DNA from 4 places in the Candidatus Jettenia sp. AMX1 genome. Region 2 is predicted to be linked to each of the others. Evidence: riboswitches for the same ligand, from Rfam matches in the RefSeq annotation. Region 2 holds a riboswitch; each other region holds the start of a gene.
What was found. A riboswitch is a leader RNA that binds a small molecule or an ion and turns the genes downstream of it on or off. The one in region 2 is predicted to bind cyclic di-GMP.
Positions count from the first base shown of each region.

Region 1 (4,200 bases), on a different contig from region 2:
AAAATTTTCCCTGAATACCTCCTACCGTCATAAATAGTTCTGAGTCGCTTTTTGTCAAAAAGAGGAGGACGCGTTCGTTGGTTTCAAAGACAGGACTATCTTCCATTCCCGGCGAGAAAATAACTTTTATCTCCGCACCGGCAGTGGGTTTTCCCTTAAGTATACATTCAACGAAAATAATAGCCTCCCGGTTGTCTCCCTTTGAATGAATCTCTTTAACCTCTCCGTATATAACGAGATCAGAACGGGCAATAAGTTCTGAGTTATCCATCCTCAACATAATACTATATGCTGGTGTGGAGGAAAAACTCCATAAATATAGAATAAGGAAGAGGAGGAAAATCCCCCTCTTCCTTTTTTCCTTTTTATACTTTGCTAGCCACATTTAATGCTTTCCTTCATTATAAAAATTTGTTCCTATATCCCTGCTGCTGTTCTTTGGATTTACAAATCTCACATTAAATGTAGCAACCTTAGAGGCGTCTCCCGGATTAACCACAATATCCCCAACTACAATTCCATTGAGAGAAACGCGAAGGGTCTCCGGGCCCAGAAGAATATTATCTGAAATAGTCAAAGTGACCTTGACCTGATCAATATCTTTATATGAACTGGAGAGTCTGTGTTGTGCCCGATAAAGATCTCCTATATGCCACCAATAACCGTCAAATTGGGAAACAAAAGGATCGCGTGAAAGTACACCATCTACATCGGCTTTTGACCCACCCGTATCTGTATCTGCGGTAGGTAAATGGCGAGTCGTATAGTTTGCAGTTCCTTTTTGTCTGAGCTGTACCTTTACATCTTTTTCACGAAGTCTGAAACTTCCGGAGCCAGGAGCTGGAATTGAAACAGATTCAATCTGAATAATCACATCTTCTGGCCTGGATCCATAAATCGCATAAATACCTGCAATATCATCATACGAAAGATAAGGTTTTCTTCCCGTGTAAAAAGGATACATAAGGGCATTGGGATCAGAGGAATGTGCCAATCCGAGGGAATGTCCGATTTCATGTGCCGCGACGGTAAGCAAATCAATCCCTGCCCCACCATAGGTTGGAGTTACCCATGTTTCATCTTCATCAAAGTGGACATCGCCAGCAATACATCCCCCATTGACGGGTGGTGGATACCACGCATGTGCCAGCACACCGCCGGGTCCGTCAAAAGGATATCCGTCACCATGGTCTCCTGCTCCCCACCAGATACGGATGTCACCAGCACATGAGTTAGCCCCACCGTCTGCAACTTCTGTTGGTTTAACCTCTGCTACATTTGACCAGAGTCCGAATGCCTGTCCTATAACTCCCCGCTCCGATGCCCAGGAGATATCAGGACTGGTATTTCCAAAGCTGTAGGTAAAGCCAGCGATGGGCCAACTTCCACCGGTAAGAGCATAAGGAGCTAGTCCTGCAGGAAGGTCATCATAGAGACAGGGAGAGTCGCTGGTGCAGGGTGATGCTGATGCAGAGGGGGGAGGCGTTGGTTCTACCCGAAGGATTGTGCTATTGTTATTTGTTACAATAAAATTTTTTCCCTGATATATATAACTAACACCTTCGGTGTCTGCTGCAATGGATAAGCTTCCCATCGTTCCCAGAGAAAACAGAGAAATAAACGATATACATATTTTTACATTTTTCATTGCCTTTTCCTTTATTTAAGGTTGTATTACGCAAGAGAAAAAATCCTTTCATTTCTTTTTCTTCATGAATATCATGCATGTTTCTTTAAAATAGGGAAAATACTTTACTCAGTTTTGACTTAAGCAATTCATTTCAATGTTTTTCAGGTCATTTGTATCACCTCCTGTTCATGAATAAGTGGCCATAAATCTCAGGAACATTTTACGGAGTACCGAGTAACTACAATTTTTAAAACTATTCCTGAAAACAAAAAAGCCTTACTGCAAAGATATTCATGGAAAATATCTTCGGCAGTAAGGCTATCTTATTTCTATCGTGTCAGTTATAAGTGTAAGTGTCTGTTATTTATACTGACACTGTTTACGAACACTATCCACGGTTACAAGACCCTTTACTTTGCGTCCTCCGATCACTCGGAGTTTACCTTTGTCGAATATTTACCGCACTACTATTTTGACCTTAATATGTCAATTTATAAACCAAAAATCAAGGAAATTATTATTCTTTTGAACTACAAAAATTTTCCTGTGATAAATGGTAATCATACGAGATCTTACTTTTAATTAAAAAAAGGAATAGTTTATATTTTTTATTTTTCATGATATAGTATGAAAATAGTATTTCATTTTTAATAGATTGATACTTAAAATATTGCTAAATTTGGCAATCAGGAATATGAATGAGAATAAAATAAAAAATATTTTCAAAAACATAATGGTACAGGGTGATACAGTGATAATAAGTTTATTATTGGCTGCCGTTATTATCGTACCTCTGTTCTTCGATATCCGCCTTTACAGTGTTTTCGACCTTAGCAAGGTGACTGCTCTCTATTTGTTAACGATAGCCATTCTCTTTGTATGGTCGATCATGTTTGCTTTGAATTCTCATCTTACCTGTTCACATACTTCAATAGATATTCCTATCCTCGCCTATATAGGAGTTTTTATTATTTCATCAATTCTCTCTATAAACCCCATAATGAGTCTCTTTGGCACCTACAAGCGTTTTGAGGGTTTAACTGCCACGGTATGTTATATCTTTCTTTTTTATACTACGGTCAATTTTGTAACGACAAAAAAAAGGTTTTATTTCCTGTTAATCTCAATTATCACCGGCGCTGCCATCTCATCATGCTATGGAATTGCACAGCATATCGGGTTTGATATGTTCAAATGGAGTAGTTTTGAAGCCCGCCGGGTATTCTCAACCTTTGGGAATCCCGTATTTTTTTCGACCTACCTTGTTATGGCTTTACCATTAGCCGTTGTCTTATTTTTGGGTAACTCTTTCGAACGAAAAGAATCACCTCCGGTAAGAAGTCCTTATATCGTATGGTTTTTTTTTGCGTTATCCTTGATTATTTACACTACCTTTTGGCTTACCAATACCCGCGCATGTTTTGTGGCGCTTCTTGGAGGATTAATTCCTCTGTTCTTTTTTGTTTCCAAATGGCGCCTTACGAAAAGATATAAAAATGTAATTCTCATTGTTTTATATATCCTTATCGGGGTAGCATTTAACGTAAGGCATGAAACCTCGGTTATTAAGCATTTTACCGCTGATGTAAAGGCAGCCGATTCACCCGAATCTTCCGTGAGTAAAGGAGAATCGAAGGAATTGCCGGATTTTGATAATACGCAAAATAAATCAAGGCCGTGGATTACTGCCCACTTGTCCGTTGCCGGTTCATCTTTTTCCCGCATATTCCAATACCTGGCTGCTCTTGAGATTATGAAAGATTACCCTGTTTTTGGTATTGGACCAGATACTATAGGTATTATTTACCAAAAAAACCTTGCAAAGGTATTTTCACTGCGAGAAAGTGACCGGGGGTTTCCTTTTCCGAGACAGGATAGAATTCACAATGATATTCTCGATACGGTCGTCACTCGTGGTATTTTTGGCCTGGGTACTTACCTATGGCTGCTGGCAGCCTTTGGAATATATATTGGTAAAAATTACAAAAAGTTAACAAGTGAAAACAAATTGCTCATGCTGGGGCTTTTAACGGGAGTACTTTGTTATCTCATTCAAAATGAGTTTAGTTTTGGAAATACACCTATTGTTATGCTCTTTTGGATAATGATGGGACTCTGTATCTCAATAATAAAGATGCAAGAGAGAGAGGAATGGGTAATAACTGGAAAATTCCGGAAAGATGCGAAGCTGCAAAGTCCAGGTAATGGGAAAAATCAATATATTCAAACTCCTGCTTTCACAATTTCCCGAATTTCCAACTTTTCCAGATGGCTATGTTGTGGAATTGTGCTGACGGTATTAGGCTTCATTCTCATCTTCGTTATTCGGGTCTACAGGGCAGATGCATACTTTGAATATGGAAGGAGGGTCTTTGGGTTTGAGGATGAAAACGCTCACGGTAAAGTAGAAAAAGGACTCTATCTTATGAAACATGCTATACATCTCAATCCATACGAGACATTCTATCGCGATGAACTGTGCAGGGTATATATACAAATGGCATTTAAAACAAAAAACGAGGTATGGATACAGGGTACGTACGATGAGGCCAATAATTCTTTACAGTTAA
Region 1 is NZ_SZPP01000002.1:85,088-89,287, forward strand. Features, by position in the region: gene FBQ94_RS00860 (hypothetical protein) at 1-280, opposite strand, end outside; gene FBQ94_RS00865 (M10 family metallopeptidase domain-containing protein) at 386-1,648, opposite strand; cyclic di-GMP riboswitch class I at 1,936-2,084, opposite strand; gene FBQ94_RS00870 (O-antigen ligase family protein) at 2,382-4,200, shown strand, end outside.
Region 1: another riboswitch for cyclic di-GMP. It lies ahead of FBQ94_RS00865 (M10 family metallopeptidase domain-containing protein); the one in region 2 lies ahead of FBQ94_RS04070 (glycosyltransferase family 2 protein).

Region 2 (4,200 bases):
GTCAGATAGAACAGTAGCATAAGCATCATGCTCATCATATGCTGTATATCACGATAAAAGACGTTCAGGGTTGCAATCGTTAAACCAAGACTAACAATCAAAATGCCCTGGATGAGGATAAGCAGGGGAAGGGTTAATAAAGCCCATGTCAGAGTTTTGCCGTAAAAGATTAACATGCCAAAAAGTATCGGCATGGCTACTACATAATTCAGTAAGTTTGATAGGGTATTCACAATAATAAGAATAGCGGGTGCAAAATTGGGCCGTCGAACTAAATCCCGATTATGAATAAAGAGATTACCTGCTGAACCCAAACATGTGCTGAACCACGTCCATGGCAGTAAAGCACAGAAGACAAAAACCGGATAGGCTTCAATCTTCAGTGGGACAACGATATCGAAGAGGAATACTAGTACGATGAGTTGAGCTAAGGGGATCACAAGTGACCAAAGGACGCCAAGTACCGATTGTTTATAACGTAAAGTAAAATCGCGACGCACGAGGTGGTATAGTAAGTCCACGTGGTAGACCAATGAACTCCTATGGTGTGACTTCTTATGTAAGGTAGAAATACTTCTTTCAGAAGGATAAGCAAGATTTAAATCGGTTGGAGACATCTTTATGTAAAAATACGATATTCTAAGAAATACCCTAACTTAATGTATATCAAAGATATATCTTGTTATCAAGATAATTATTGTTATAAATTATTTGGGAGAAAATGGTAAATGATAAATTTGTGTTCCATTACAAAATTTAGGCTCTTAATGTTTTAGTCTTAAAATGGGGTCTGATTTTTGCGGTACAAGAGAAATTTTTCTATTAAATTTCTTATTCTCCTGAAATTATCTGTACTGAAAAGGGAGAGCGCAAGGCCCAGATAACTTCTTATTCCAAATGGACGTAGCCGTATTGTTTTAAAAAATATTTCTCTTCCTTTTTTGAAATTTCCGGTGCAACAATACAGTAAGCCAAGATATATATACTGATGACAGTAAATTTTATTATTTAAGGTGAAAAATTGATTGTATTTTTTCAGAATTGTTTCAAATCCTTTAATTTGTATATCCAAATTAGCAGAAAGTCTATTTTTGTGAATGTAATACTTAACGAGAGGTTTTTCTATATAATCAAAATGAAATTCTTTTGCAATCCGGATCCACATATCATAATCGGTTCCAAAGATTATGTTCTCATCGAATAAATTTACCTTGTAAAAGCATTCTCTTCTGAGAATAACAGTAGAGGGAACTCCAATATAATTTCTTACAAATATATCGTGATAAATGTCTCCTCGTTTTATGGGAATCCTTCGGCGTAATATTTTTCCCTTCGTTGTATCTACTACTAAATAACCCGTATATATACATCCAACTTTGGATTCGCTATCTTTTAATAAATCAACTTGTAGCTGGAGTTTTTCCGGTAACCATTCGTCATCGTCATCTAAGAATGCTATGTATTCAGCATGTGAATTTATTATTCCCGTGTTTCTGGCACCGGCTTCTCCTTTATTTTCCTTATGGCGTATATACCGTATTCTCTCATCATGAAAATTCTTTACAATTTCCTGCGTATTATCTTGTGAACCATCATCTATTACAACTATCTCAAAATCCTGAAATGTCTGATTTAATACACTGGTAATTGCCGAGTGGAGAAGCTTAACACGATTATACGTAGGAATAATTATGCTAACTTGTGACATCTATTATATTCCATTCAACTAAGATTTGTTTTGATGTTGTTCCTACACGCACTCTTAAAACACAAAAACCTTACTCTGAGAATATTAAGTCAAATATTCTCAGAGTAAGGTTCTCTGATTTATTTCAAATATATTTATCATGTTCGGTGGTAGGGCTATCTTTAATCATACTGGTAGAGGCGTATCATGATACGCCTCTACCAGTATGATTAAAGATCCTTTACTTTGCGTCCCCTGATCACTCAGGGTTTGCCTTTGTCGTTTTGATTTTGACTATGTATATCTTATCCCACGTCTTCTCGCAAAACTTTAAGTGCAACTTGTTTGTGTGGAATAACAGATTATACATACTTATTTATTAATTATATTCAAGTATAGCATTTTATGTCAAATAAAATATAGTATTATTGGAAATTAAGCCATCTCGATAATTGCTGAGAAAACTCTTCCCCATTCCAATTATATATCTGGATGCGAGGTAACTGAAAACAGTTTGTATCTCTTCCAATAATACCAGAAGCATTCGTACAAGCACAATGAAATCCGGCTTCTTGCACAAGGGTGACTGTTTCTTCCGTATAATCGCACTCTCTGCCATAAGGATATGCAAAACTTGTTATTGGACGGCTCAGTATCTCTTCAAGATACGCTTTACTTTGAAGTATCTCTTTTCGTTGCGTAGCCAGTGGGAGTGTGGAAAGTATTGGATGTGTTACGGTATGCGCCCCAATCTCAATAAGTTTTCCTTGTGCCAGGGCGTATACATCCTCAAATGAGAGAGAGTCAGGAGTTTGTTGATCAGTATCGGTTGACCTGATATTAACCCACAGTAACAGTTTGTCAATTACCTCTTGTTGTTCTTCTTCTGACAAATGGTGTAACAGTTCATAAAGGGAGAGATAAATGACGTGGCGGGCACAAGGATCGTCTTTTTCCCAATTCATCCAACGGCGATAGTTCCAATAGTCCTCATGATAGCTCTGAACTGCTTTACTCGATTCCCATTGGTTAATATTTTTATTCATACTTAAGCGAAGCGTCTTTGATAACATATCTGGCTGTAGCAATAGATTATCCAGTTCCTCCCACCAGAAATCACACATCTTTCCAATATATCCGGTAGTAAGGAACATCGTTGCCGGGATATCGTGGCATTCCAGCAATAGTTTGGCATTATGGAGGTTATCCGCATAATCATCATCAAAGGTAATTGCTACCGATTTATGCGGGAGATTTTTATTATGGAACGCTTTAATCAATTGCTGTAGTTGTATTGGCCGGGCGTACTTTTGCAAAATCTCCAGGTGATCAGAGAAATTTTGTGGGGTTATACATAAAGAATTGGGATCTGAATGCTCTTCAGTTATACGATGATAATGCAAAATAAGTATCTTTCGGTCAAATAGCTTCTTAAGCCTCCGGGCAGTTTGTAGTAATTTATTTATTCTGCTTATCATCATAATAATGTTACCTCATGCTTTTGTTATTCTAACATACTAAGTGTTCCGAAAAATAAGATCTTGATGAGAATTTTTCTCGTTTTATTTTTTGAATTATCTCTGCAGGACTTATTAATTCCGGTGATGTCTGGAGTGGAATAATGCTTCTCTGCCCTGATAGCGCAATACATTTGCCAAAATGTTCTTTTACAGAAAAATTTAAGAAAATATATAAGTTTTTTCTATAAATAACTTAACAACACATACTTATGATAATCATAAGAGGTATTCTAATGGTATTTATTTTATGTTTGAAGGAAACACTCTAGGTTTTATGTAGGTATATACATACATAGATCTTATATATTTATTTTTAAGTAGATATATCATAAATATTTACATAATATCTCATAATCGTTATAAAAAAATACTCCCTGTATATGATTGCATACATTATCAAAGGAATGAAAGCTTAATAATAGGGGTTAATGATTGAAGAGATGGAAAAAATGGTAACTGAGAAAACGGAAGATCAAGGACTATATTCAGATTAACTCTTCCACTTCAGATTTTGGAGTGCGCATCATGAGATTGCTTACCGCATCGAGCGGACTTTTATCGGTGAAAAGTACATTGTAGATCTCTTTTGTGATTGGCATTTCTACGTTCCATCTGTTTGAAAGCGCTGTAACAGATTTTGTCGTCCAAACACCTTCTGCAATTTGTTCCATACTCTTTAGGATTTCAGACAATTTTCTTCCTTTTCCAATTTGTTCTCCGACCCAGCGGTTTCGTCCGTACGGGCTAATACAGGTCGTTATTAAGTCGCCTAATCCGGTAAGTCCTGCGAAGGTGCTTCTCTGTGCTCCCATAATGATACCCAGACGGCTAATCTCTGCTAATCCGCGGGTAATAAGGGCTGCCTTAGAATTATCGCCAAATCTCAAGCCATCGCAAATACCAGATGCGATAGCAATTACGTTTTTCATCGCTGCGCCTAACTCGACACCGATCATATCGGGATTTGTATACACTCTAAACCTATCTGTGGTG
Region 2 is NZ_SZPP01000011.1:80,081-84,280, forward strand. Features, by position in the region: gene FBQ94_RS04065 (ABC transporter permease) at 1-533, opposite strand, end outside; gene FBQ94_RS04070 (glycosyltransferase family 2 protein) at 779-1,708, opposite strand; cyclic di-GMP riboswitch class I at 1,851-1,972, opposite strand; gene FBQ94_RS04075 (polysaccharide deacetylase family protein) at 2,113-3,168, opposite strand; gene FBQ94_RS04080 (NAD(P)H-dependent glycerol-3-phosphate dehydrogenase) at 3,693-4,200, opposite strand, start outside.

Region 3 (4,200 bases), on a different contig from region 2:
ACGCTGAATAGTTACCTTATTTTTCTGCCTAATCCCGTAGGGATGTTATGATTATAGCAAAAAACAGAAAAAAGCCCTTAAACCCCGAAGGGGTGACATAGGAGACTTTTTGGACAATGCCAGAGAATACACGTATATGAATCAACTTGCGCCAGGAATACTCCCGCTGGGAATAACAGGGGGTGTAGATGGCATTCTAACCATAAGGACTGGGCAGGGTGCCTTGCGGACAACCTTTTCTGCTACACTACCCATCATAACATGAGAAATTCCAGTTCTTCCATGCGTGCCCATTACGATAATATCTACCCCGATTTCCTTAGCAGCGTTTGTTATCTCATAAAAGGGCACACCCTTTACGATAATAGTTTCTACCTCCAATACATCCGTTGTTCCCTCAGGGAGACTCTTTATTAAATTTGCCCGAATTTTGGCAACATCAATCTCCTCGGGCTTATTATAAGGGCTGAATTTGTATATTTCTGTATCGTAAAAACGGGAATCTATTACATGCATGAGATATAATTTTGCTTCATCTTTCAGCGCCAAAGAAATTGCATATTTTAAGGCAAGATACGAACATTCGGAGTGGTCTACAGGACATAATATCTTCTTTAATACGATCATACGGTCTCCTCGTTATTTTTGTACTTACATGCCAATACCATCGATGCCGGTATTGCATGCCGGACATCTTGAATTGATGATGTTGTTTTCAACAATCTGGTATCCATATCTTTTGATAAGGATCTTCTTACATGCATAACAATAGGTGTTTTCTCCTCCTTCGCCAGGCACGTTGCCTTCATACACATATCGCAGTCCCGCTTCCAAACCTATTTCACGCGCCATTCTCAACGTATCAACTGAAGTTGGGGGTTTTTCAATGAGGCGGTATCCCGGATAAAAGCGACTTACATGCCACGGAACCTCAGGCCCCAGACTTCTTATAAATCCGGCAATCTGCCTTAATTCTGATTCTGAATCGTTAATTCCCGGTATGATCAATGTGGTTATTTCTATCCAGATGCCCATCTCTTTGTAGGAACGGATGCAATCGATTACCCCGTCCAATTGCGCACCGCACAGCTTTTTATAGGTTTCGCGCGAAAAACTTTTCATATCCACGTTTGCGGCATGCAGATACGGTTTTATTGTCGTAAGGGCCTCACGGGTTATATATCCGTTTGTTACAAATACGTTTTTCATCGATGTATTATCTGCTATTTTAGCTATTTCATAGGCATACTCAAAAAAGATCGTAGGTTCCGTGTAGGTATATGCAATACTCTTACAGTGATAACCCAAAGCCTCTTCAACGATCCTTTCCGGAGCAACATCTCTGCCTGCGATTTGCTCATAATTTCCAGGCAGTTGTGATATCTCATAATTTTGGCAGTTCAGGCACTTGAAATTGCATCCTACCGTTGCAACAGAAAAAGCGGTTGTGCCGGGATAAAAATGATACAGTGGCTTTTTTTCAACAGGGTCGATATTTTCCGAGACGAGCTTCCGGTAAACAAGGGAATAGAGTATGCCTTTGTGGTTCTCTCTAACCCGGCAAATGCCCTTTTTCCCATCTGCAATAATACAGTGATGGCGGCAAAGGTAACACCTTACCTTCGTATCTCCAAGTTTCTCAAAAAACATCGCTTCTTTCATAAGTATTTTCCTTAAACTTGAACATTGCATTTGGACACAGAAGAACACAGATAAACACAGACCTTTTCAGCCGAAGAAAGCAATGTTATAGTATTTCAAGGATGAAACCAAACATATTTTTGATAGGGTGGCACGGACAAACTCGTTTGTCCGTGATGGCACAATCAAATCATGACTCATTTTATTTGGTTTCATTATGTTCCGTCCGGTTTCATCTATTTGATACTATAATCACTTATTAGATAAGTTACCTACAATATCTGCATCATGAGTTTATTGGTACATATCTGCGTTAATCTGTGTCCCATTGTAGAATTTTAGGCATAAAAATAATCTTACCGTTTTTTCTGTATGCTGGCAAGTAATTTGATCCAAATTTCAATATCGTGTGAAAATATTAGTTGACTGGAATATTTCCCGTGATATAATGCGCCAAAATCGATATTGTTGTAAAGATATTATTTTAATGAATATATTTATTAGATAAAAAAACATACATGATCAAATAAGTAAGCATTATAAAACATCACATAACGATAAAGGCAAACCCTGAGTGATCAGGGGACGCAAAGTAAAGGATCTTTAATCATAGCCTGGCAGAGACGCATCATGATGCGTCTCTCCTATGAATAGTAAAGATAGCCCTACTACCGAACATGATAAATAAATTTAAGATAAATTTAGACAACCTTACTACGGGAATATTCCGCCGATTATTTCCGGGGTAAGGTTTTTTTGTTTTAAAGGCATTTTCAAGAACATGGATTTCAATCTGCTGTTAAAGATATATGTCCTTTTGCAAGAAGGAGGTGAGAAAAAAGCATCTTTGTAACATCGTGAGAGGATACATCTTAACAATCTTAAAAGGAGGGGGGCTAGCTATGGAGATGAAGAAAATGAGAAGTGCGGGTTTTACGTTAATCGAGTTACTTGTTGTAATCGCAATTATTGGTATCCTTGCAGGTATCCTGTTGCCTGCATTGGGCAGGGCGCGTGAATCGGCACGCAGGACGCAGTGTGCTTCTAATTTGAAACAGATCGGGATGGCTATGCATATGTATGCGAATGAAAATGGTGAAGTGTTTCCTACGGGTGGAGCCTCCGGTTCTAAAGCTAGTGATAGTGACGATGCAGCGGAAGAAAGAGAATCGCTTGGTAAACTTTTTGATTCGTATATTACTGATAGGAAGGTTTTCAGATGTCCGAGTGATGCTGTTGTTACAGAAACAAATGTTTTAAATTTGACAACTACAAATACTTCATTTACATCAGACACATGCAGCTATGGTTATGATGATAATCATAAACCGGCAGATGATCCAAGTGTAGCTATTGTTGCCGATAGATTGGGAACCGATACCTCCTCATGGCTCTCAAATAACCATAAAAAGAAAGGACAAAATGTGCTTTATATTGATGGTCACGTTGAGTGGAAGGGTACTTCATTAGCCGGCTGGTACGGCACTAATACAACAGGTTTTGGTTATGATAATATATGGACTAATGATGGTGGAAACCATACCACACAAAGTCCTGGTGGAACTGATACTGCAATACTGCAATAATTTATTTCTGTCTTGAATGTTTATTGAAAAGGGTAATATTCTTTTTGGATATTACCCTTTTTTATTAAGCACCTCATTCATACTCCCGCTACGATAACCCTCCATATCAAGGGTGACGTATTTATAACCGATCTCCTTGAATTTTTTAACGATCTCTTTCCTTGTGCCATCCTGCAAGAGTGCGGGGATATCTTCGGGCAATACCTCAATCCGCGCAATGGTATCGTGGTGTCTGACACGGAATTGCCTCAGACCAATACTTCTTAAATAGTTTTCTGCAGCAGCAACTAATGATATTTTTTCCTCCGTGATAGTTTGTCCATAAGGGAACCGCGAGGACATACATGCGTAGGAAGGTTTATCCCAGTTGGAGAGGTTAAGATACTTCGATATCTGGCGGATATCGGCCTTTCTTAATCCGCTCTCCTTCAGAGGGCTGCGTACATTAAGCTCCCTTGCGGCATCAAGTCCGGGCCGGTGTTCACCGGTATCATCGAGATTGGCCCCATCTGCAACGTTTTTATAGCCCTTCTCCTTAGCAATCTCTTTCAGTTTTCCAAATAATTCTGATTTACAAAAATAGCATCGGTTCGGAGGATTGTTCGCAAATCCTTCAATACCAAGTTCGCTGGTGTCGATAGTCATATGAGGGATGCCTATTTCCTTTGCTATCTTTTTTGCCTCCTCGTATTCATATGCCGGATATGTTTCTGAACGCGCAGTTACAGCGAGGGCCTTTTCTCCGAGGACATCATAACAAACCTTTGCCACGAGAGAGCTATCCACTCCGCCGGAAAAGGCTATCACAACACCTTCCAGGGTTTTCACGGTGTCTTGTAGTTTTTTAAGTTTTTCTTTTATATCCATAGGTAACAGAGAAAAAATTTTATTTACTGCATGGAAGCAGAAGGCACAGGGTTCAGAGATTAACTACATTAATGTCTTTTATTGCGCTCTTTGTGTTTCTGCGGTT
Region 3 is NZ_SZPP01000015.1:188,621-192,820, reverse strand. Features, by position in the region: gene FBQ94_RS06390 (universal stress protein) at 142-627, opposite strand; gene amrS (AmmeMemoRadiSam system radical SAM enzyme) at 652-1,662, opposite strand; cyclic di-GMP riboswitch class I at 2,194-2,317, shown strand; gene FBQ94_RS06380 (DUF1559 family PulG-like putative transporter) at 2,544-3,227, shown strand; gene larE (ATP-dependent sacrificial sulfur transferase LarE) at 3,279-4,094, opposite strand; gene nadA (quinolinate synthase NadA) at 4,200-4,200, opposite strand, start outside.
Region 3: another riboswitch for cyclic di-GMP. It lies ahead of FBQ94_RS06380 (DUF1559 family PulG-like putative transporter); the one in region 2 lies ahead of FBQ94_RS04070 (glycosyltransferase family 2 protein).

Region 4 (4,200 bases), on a different contig from region 2:
ACGGTCACTGCACCGGGAGGATTCGGCAGACCATCATCAAAAACAGAGCCATCCAGAGAGGCATCCGCCGGTAAGATAATTGTCTGGTCGGATCCAGCATCAACCGTGGGTACTTGATTGCCCGGCGAAATTGGAGGCAGAGATATTTCATATACTTTGCCATCATTTTCATTTGGATTTTGATCATTATCAACTCCCCGGTCAACGATATAAATGTTCTTGATATTGGGGTCTAAACTGCCGGGAGCTAAGCCAAGGCCCGCCGGTTTCCGGGCATTCGCAGCAGAAATATCAAACACCCGCCTGAGGGTACCTGATGTTGTTATCTCAGCCAATATATTTGGAGGCTTACCGATCAGGTACAAATGGCCATTATCCGGATTAAACTCAATACCCTCAGGATCAGTCACTCCAAGAATCGCCGTATCGAAATGTGTCACCCGATCATCACCCGTCGGTGGCACACCATTGAAAACACCGTTATCTCCCGGTGCAACCCGATGGATTTCAGAACTCACACCATCTGCTATAAAAAGTGCTCCTTGTGTGCTATCGTAAGCAATCCCCTCAGGATCGAAACAACTGAAGTCTGACGTACTGAAAGAAGTAACTATATCATCCGAGGTATCATAAAGTCCGTCAACCCCGGGGTCTAACTCAAATACCTTACATACATTATCGTCAGTAAAGAAGAGATGCTTATTAACAGGATTAATCGTTAAACCTGCCGGCTCAAACGAAAAAGATGTTGTACTGAGGGTATCCAGTAAGTTACCGGTCAGGCTCATTTCAAAAAGATTAACACCGACAAAGATAGGCATTTCATCAACTTCACCATCAGAAACAAGGAGCGTATTAGAGGATAAAAGGTAGGTAATACCTGCCGGATCCGGGCTGGGTGGAGAAAGTAGAGAGAGATCCATAGTCTGCACCAGGGAAGAGCTGCTTGTAGATGCCACACCAGGTGTTTGAGTAAGAGATAACTCAACAATTTTACCCTGCATTTGCTTTCCATCTTTTTCTTTACCATCATATGTCTGTGCATTTTTCAACACATGGGCTTTTTGGCTTCTCTTATTGTCAGGACCGTAATCGGCAATGTACAGGTTCATTTGTGATGGATCATCCGTTAGATCTCCACTCGGAGCGAAAATCATACCTTGTGGGTTTTTGAGATTAAATTCTGATACATCACGTATCGCAACAACCTTTCCTGACTTCGTGAATTCGTACAGCTTTTTCTCAGTAAAACTCAGGATATAGAGATGGCCATTGGCAGGATTGAAGGCAATACCCCGAATATCAGATATGCCGATTTGCTCTAAACATACATAGGAAATCGATGCATCATCAAAACCCTGATCCGCATTTGGCGTAACATGGATAATTTCCGGCACAGCACTATCAAGGATAAAAAGACCTCCGCTGGACGGGTCAATAGTCATACCGTTAGGCCTCCGAAGACCAAACTTCCGGGCATCAAAACTAGTAACCTTAGCAGGATCCAGATTGCCGTCAGCCATAGCCTTTACGGCAATCAATTTATGGACAGCCGGCTGATAGATTAACAAGCGATTGGCCTTGCTATCAAAAGCTATGTTAACAGGATCCGTTATCTGTGTACGAACTGAACTAACCAAATCACCAGAAGAAGTCATCATCATGATGTCGAAAATTTTTGCTGAAGGCAAGGCAGATTTGGGGGCATCCACAATAAAGAATTTCCTGGCTCTTGGAGAGAAAGCAAGACCCGCAGGGTTTGGGATGTTATGATAACCAGTCTCTACAGACCGAACCAGGCTGACGTAAGCATCGGTATCCAGAGCAAATGTTGCTGAGTTGATTACGAGTGAAAAAAGGGAAATAAACACAGCAAAGAGCATTGAGTAGATTAAAAGAATTTTACGCCAGTACGCACAGCACATTTAAATCCCCCCCTTAATTTATCAGATGACAATACCCTGGTCGTTAATAAAGGCAAACTGGTTTGTTTTTCATTAACTTTCTATCTACATCCTGTGATAATTTTGTTATAATAAATACTTTAAAATTAATACGTAGTTATTATGAGAAATCTCTTCCTGCTGGCCATAAAACAAAAAAGCCTTACTGCAAAGATATTTATAGAAATATCTTCGGCAGTAAGGCTATCTTATTTTCATCGTTCCAGTTATGGGTGTAAGTGTCTTTTACTTATACTGACACTGTTCACGAACACTGTCCACGGTTACAAGACCCTTTCCTTTGCGCCCCCTGATTACTCAGAGTTTGCCTTTATCGGAAGACTTTACGCATTCATAATGAATCTAAATAAATTTTATATTTTTAGTTTACCTTATCTATAATTACCCATATGATTTTAAAGCATTACTATATAATGATGTATAGCAAAGTAAAATTTATTTTACGTTTACGTGAATATATCATAGAACACAAAAAAATCAATTTTATTTTATTTTTAATTTTGAAGACTATCATGGAGAGGAATAGTAACTACTTGAAAAGGAGATAATTTTGGATGGTTAATGGAGTCAGGCAAGCTCTTATGATTCACTTAAATCAGGCTGGCTAAATCCAGGGGATGTACAATAAACTTCACAAGCATGGACACAGAGAGCGAATCTTTATTGTAAGGTATGAGAATCACAAACGTGATCCCTTTTGATTAAAAGAGTAATGGGGTGAGCGACGGGATTCGAACTCGTCGTACCTTTTTCTTAAGCTTTTTATTATTAATATGTTACAGTTAGAATCCATTTTGCACATTTTTCTGATAGTATAACTAAATGATCTTTAAATTGTTCTGATGTATGATTCTTGCGTAAGAAATGCAAAAGAAGTTTAATAACTTTTCCGGAAGTGGTTGGATTCACCTTAATTCGAATAACCCCTGGATGGCTACTGAGTGGTAATACCGCCCAATCTCCAAAATGCTCATCAAGGGTAATTAATATACGATTTTCGGATATTGCCTTTTCTAAAATCTGATAGTCGTCCGCTCTTGCCTGGCCCGTTTCAGAAGCACGCAATACATCACATCCTTGTTCACGCAAAGCTTGGGCAACATTCACATGAAACATTTGGTCTAAGTATAATTTTAACGGCTTAGACATTAATTTCTTCTAATTCACTATGATCAAGTGATACCTTTGCATAATGCAAAGCTGCATAGATATCGCCTTTCGTCAGCTCAGGATAACCATCGAGTATTTCTTGCCATGACTTATCCTCTGCTATCAGTTCAAGAATTACTGATATAGGTATCCTGGTGCCTTTAATTACTGGCTTACCATTACATACTCGCGGATTAATCTCAATCCTATCAAACACCTTCATTTATTATTACTCCTATATTATTACTCCTCAAATTTAAAATGATATTTAACATTCATACTTTACATAACACTTGTAACCATTTATGTATATATTGTTAAGAAGAATTGTGGAAAGCAATCTTAACGCAATTAATAATAAAACTGAGAGCTTATTACCGACTAATGATAATGGGAATTCTGGATAGAGTAAGGCACTGGATCTATATAGTTTAGGTTGGCCTATCTCTTCCCCTTCCTTTCGTCCGACAGTACTAGGGATACGGTGGTGGTTAAGTTTCCTGACTGTGATAAATATGGCAAAAAGAATCTCTGGAAATGGTTACAAATGAAAAAATACTCATCAACATCTGAAACATGTCGATGTCTGTGCAGCAAGATATGACAAATACAGGCTATTTGTTATGAACTATCTTGCTTGTAAATGTAATGCCAGAGAAGCAGCAAAGAAAACCAGACTGATATCAGTATGTTATGGGGTGAGCGACGGGATTCGAACCCGCGACCCTTAGAGCCACAGTCTAATGCTCTAACCATCTGAGCTACGCTCACCACACTCTATAGGAGAAAAAACTTAATATTTATGTAATAAACAACGCGCCAGGAAGGATTTGAACCCTCGACCGCCGGATTAGAAATCCGATGCTCTATCCAGCTGAGCTACTGGCGCATAACTCGCTTATCAAAACATTACACAGCAGGCTTAAATAAAAATATCACGCTTGAAACCCTGTCTATTTTGTACACCAATTCCTGCAAAATTTACCCTGTTTGCTATCAGAAGTGCTGTAAATTTAAAACTTATTTATACAGGTTCGGTAAATTATACAAAAAATGATATCTTTTTCAAGGAAAATGATAAAGCTTT
Region 4 is NZ_SZPP01000015.1:199,730-203,929, forward strand. Features, by position in the region: partial or broken gene FBQ94_RS06435 (PKD domain-containing protein) at 1-1,925, opposite strand, end outside; cyclic di-GMP riboswitch class I at 2,135-2,283, opposite strand; gene FBQ94_RS06440 (DUF5615 family PIN-like protein) at 2,733-3,113, opposite strand; gene FBQ94_RS06445 (DUF433 domain-containing protein) at 3,106-3,336, opposite strand; tRNA gene FBQ94_RS06450 (tRNA-His) at 3,808-3,884, opposite strand; tRNA gene FBQ94_RS06455 (tRNA-Arg) at 3,929-4,002, opposite strand.
Region 4: another riboswitch for cyclic di-GMP. It lies ahead of FBQ94_RS06435 (PKD domain-containing protein); the one in region 2 lies ahead of FBQ94_RS04070 (glycosyltransferase family 2 protein).